2 regions of the Enterocloster bolteae genome follow, and region 1 is predicted to be linked to the other one. Evidence: riboswitches for the same ligand, from Rfam matches in the RefSeq annotation. Region 1 holds a riboswitch; the other holds the start of a gene.

Region 1 (2,204 bases):
CAGCGTCTCAATGGCGTCCTCATCGCCGTGTTTTGCGGCTTCCAGGAGACTGCTGCGTTTTTTGGCGGCCTGACGGGAGTCCTCTGCCTGTTTTTCCGTCTTATTGACAGGCAGCAGCACCTTACCCTGGACTGCCAGTCCTGTAAGGGCGGCTCCCTTTGGCTGGACAGGCTGGCGGGCGCTGCGGCGCATCCTGTACTCCATGGAATTTTCCATGTAGAAGATTAGGGATATGCCCACCCTGTATTCATCAAGAAGGCCTGCATAAGTTTCACGCTCCGTGTGGCGCTGGATGGAACATTCCGCCTCTGAACTTACATCCGGGTTCTTGACATAGGGAAAGTAATACTCGCGGCTGAATGTTCCTTTGGGGCTCATCTCGCCTATCATGGCAACTCCCATGCCGGGGGCCACTTCCGTTCGCAGTTCACAGAACCTGCTGCCTTCCTGTTCCGCCAGGCGGCCGGTCATCTCCGCTTCTTTTACCAGACGCTTTAAAAGCTTCGCCATATCCTGTTTTTTCTGGTACATACTGAATCCTACTGTCCGCATAAACTTATGCATCTTGTCACCTTCTTTCACTTAAGATTTTGCTCACCTAAAACCGTACTCATACAAGAATGAGGCCAAAGGAACCCCTTCGCCTCATCACCTTTGCTCATTATATACTACTTCATAGGAGATTACCAGTATTTTTTCTAAATAAACCGTAAAATATTCGTGAAAATAAGTTTGGAAAATAAGGCGAAAAATGCGATTGATGTGTTAAAATTTAAACACTTTTTAGCTATTGACTGAAAATCGCGCCTGTGTTAGTATGGGATTAGCACAAGGCAAGCCGGTGGGATTTGCGTTTGCGGACAATTTTATATCATCGGAAGATGGATTCGGGAGAGACTGACCAAAATGTATGAAAGATACAGAATACGCTTGATATAGCGTATCCGTGTATTATCAGCATACAGAACACAGCGCCGAAGGGGAAGCGGAAAACTCTCAGGCAAAAGGACCGGATACCGGACGATACTCTGGAGAGCATAGCACCGAAGAAGCCAAATCTTTCAGGTCCAAGGACAGAGCGCATGAACATCTTTTGTTCGTGCGCTTTCATAGTCTATGATTGTTAAGGACCAGACAATTTCATGAAGGAGGTAGTGATTATGGGAACAGAAACAGCAGGGGAGGTTTTGTTAAAAACACCTCTCTACGACACTCACGTAACGTATAAGGGCAAGATCGTACCTTTTGCAGGGTATCTTCTGCCGGTACAGTACGAAACAGGCGTTATCGAGGAACACATGGCAGTGCGTACCAAATGCGGTCTTTTTGACGTGTCACACATGGGGGAAGTGATTTGCAAAGGACCGGACGCCCTTAAGAATCTGAACATGCTCCTGACCAATGACTATACGGTCATGGCGGAGGGCCAGGCCAGATACAGCCCCATGTGCAATGAACAGGGAGGCGTGGTGGATGACCTGATTGTGTATAAGGTCAGGGATGACTGCTATTTTATCGTGGTGAACGCTGCCAACAAGGATAAGGACTATGCGTGGATGAAGGCCCACCAGTCAGGGGATGTTGTGTTTGATGATATTTCCTCCCAGGTGGCACAGCTTGCCCTGCAGGGACCAAAAGCAATGGATGTGCTTAAAAAGGTGGCGAAGGAGGAAGATATTCCTGAAAAATACTATACCTGCCTTTTTGACCGCATGGTGGGCGGCATGAAATGCATCATTTCCAAAACCGGTTATACCGGAGAGGACGGAGTGGAGATTTATCTGGCGCCGGAGGATGCGCCTAAGATGTGGGAACTGCTCATGGAGGCAGGAAAGGATGAGGGCCTGATTCCGTGTGGTTTGGGCGCCAGGGATACCCTGAGGCTGGAAGCAGGCATGCCTCTGTACGGACATGAGATGGACGATACTATTTCTCCCAAGGAAGCCGGATTGGGAATCTTTGTGAAGATGGATAAGGATGATTTCATCGGAAAACAGGCTATCCAGGACAAGGGACCTTTGACCAGGAAGCGTGTGGGATTAAAGGTAACCGGCCGCGGCATCATCAGGGAGCACCAGCCTGTTTACATAGGAGAACAGCAGGTGGGTATGACCACCTCCGGCACACACTGCCCGTTCCTGGGATATCCGGCAGCCATGGCCCTGGTTGACATAGGGTTTAAGGATCCGGGGACAGCGCTGGAA
Region 2 (2,204 bases), 910 kb from region 1:
TACCCTTGAAACAGAAATCCATTGCCCGCTGCCCGGTTGTTAGTTTTGTCTAATTTACTCATATTTTACCAGAACTAATCCCTTTTGTCAATAAACAATATTGATAATTATTATTAATATTGTTTATTGCAAAAAAAATAAAAATAACAGCCAGACAAGTTTCCCCATCTGGCTGTTCCCATGCTGCGTTATTACTCCTCAAACGAATTAATGACGGATAATTCCGGCTTCATATCATACTTCTTCTTAAATACTATGGCTCCCACGATTCCAGCCAGGGTACCGCTGATGGCAGCCAGCAGCAGCGCCATAAGTACCTTTAACGGCGGATTGAAGGCAAAGGGCGCCAGCAGTCCGGGTATGGGAGATGCTGTTCCCGGGGCATTGTTGATAATGCCCAGGAATGCGGCGGCCACTCCCGAAAAGCCTCCCCCGAAAAAGTTGGAACAATAAATCGGTATGGGGTGCTTTGTTATGATATGGGCCTGTGTCAGCGGCTCCATCATAACAGCTGCCACGTTGCTGTTATCCCCGAAGTGGAGCATTTTAAAGATGACACCATTGGTAAAGGAACCGCCGAAGCAGGCAATAGCTGCAATACCCATGGGCAGTCCTGTAAGTCCCAGCATGGCGGTAAGAGCCATGGAACTGAGGGGAGACGTACAAATCATCTTGATAACCCCTCCCAGCAGAAGTCCCATGAGAATGGGCGACTGCTCTGTAGCTGCCGAAATCATGCCGCCGATGTGCGCCAGGGCTGCATTCACAGCCGGATCCACCAGGAAGGCGATGAATCTGGCAATCGGTGCAATCATGAGAGCACCCAGCACGGAATCCAGGCCCGGCGGAAGGTGTTTCTCAATAAACGGCGCAATGAAGCCAATTGCATATCCTGCGATAAATCCCGGAAGGATGCCGTATCCTCCCAGAGCAACACCGGCAACTACTGCAAATACGGGATTCACTCCCATGCCTATCGGTACCATAATTGCCGCTGCCACGCCGCCCATGTTGCCCGATATGGTGCCCGTTTCCCCAAGGAATGCCAGGTGAAGCAAATCTCCGGATATGTACCTGTGGACAGCCTCCACAAGGAAAGTTGCAACTGCTGCATTGGCCATTCCCGACATGGCCGCTGAACCTTTGGGCGCCTTCATACTGAAAAGTGAGAAAGCTGCCAGCGTCAATAATAGTAATCCTAACCCCGTAATAATTGTCATAAATCTACGTTCCTCCTGTTTTTTGCTCTCCGCAGATATGCTTGGCCGCTTTCCACCACAGACCGCCGTTACCGCTGTGATAGCTCTTAAGCTAAGGTATATCCTTGGTAGAGTTTTCGCAATGCAGGTAACGAAGAAGTCCCCAAAATTGCAAAAAAACAGAGACAGACATAAACGTAGCGTAGATGTCTGCCTCTGTCCTTTTACCTGAAAGTTTCCCTGACGCGGTTGCTGCTATGCCGCCGGTTGCTTCATCGGTATTCACATTTTAGTGACCTTCTCCAGAGTCCCGTCCGAATTCGATTCTTTTGCCTGAGAGTTTGCGCATCCCCTTCGGCGTTACCTGGCGGTAATCTCTCCCGAATTCATCAACCGGTCTGTCATTAACTTTGTTTATATTTTAACATCAAACATAGAAAAAAGCAATAGAATTATGTTCAGTTTATTTCTTTTTCACAAAAAACATACCGTTTTTTTATGCATACGGCACAATTTTTTTCACAATAAATGACAGAAAATAAACATATGTCCATTTACTCTCTTCCATTCCCAAAATAATTGTAAAATACAGGAAGGGGGATTTTATTTTTTTTCTGTACGCGCCTTCAAAAATCAATCCAGAAGATTGGTCATACTCTTTAAACTGATAGCCAGAGTGGATGTATTGTGGAGCATAGCTGATGCGGCCGGGGTTATGACGCCTCCCACTCCCAGAAGAATAAGACCCAGGTTGAATCCGATAACAAACCTGTAGTTCCGGTCAATCCGGTCCATGAGTGCCCGGCTGATAGCCCTCAGTGTCACCAGTTGGAACAGGTTGTCCTCCGAGATGGTGATATCTGCTATCTCCCTGGCAATCTCAGCCCCTTCGCTGATGGCAATTCCCGCGTCAGCAGCCGACAGGGCCGGCGAATCATTGATTCCGTCGCCAATCATAATAACCTTGCGGCCCTTTTTCTTTTCTTCGTCCACGAACCGGGCCTT

What was found. Region 1 has a riboswitch for glycine ahead of gcvT (glycine cleavage system aminomethyltransferase GcvT). Riboswitches for the same ligand answer to the same signal wherever they lie in the genome.
Region 2: another riboswitch for glycine. It lies ahead of CGC65_RS25120 (PTS sugar transporter subunit IIC); the one in region 1 lies ahead of gcvT (glycine cleavage system aminomethyltransferase GcvT).

Annotation. Positions count from the first base shown of each region.
Region 1 covers NZ_CP022464.2:6,337,223-6,339,426, reverse strand. The annotation lists gene CGC65_RS29425 (DUF3881 family protein) at 1-564, opposite strand, end outside; glycine riboswitch at 879-1,022, shown strand; gene gcvT (glycine cleavage system aminomethyltransferase GcvT) at 1,161-2,204, shown strand, end outside.
Region 2 covers NZ_CP022464.2:5,429,365-5,431,568, forward strand. The annotation lists gene CGC65_RS25120 (PTS sugar transporter subunit IIC) at 192-1,220, opposite strand; glycine riboswitch at 1,412-1,509, opposite strand; glycine riboswitch at 1,511-1,592, opposite strand; gene CGC65_RS25125 (heavy metal translocating P-type ATPase) at 1,833-2,204, opposite strand, start outside.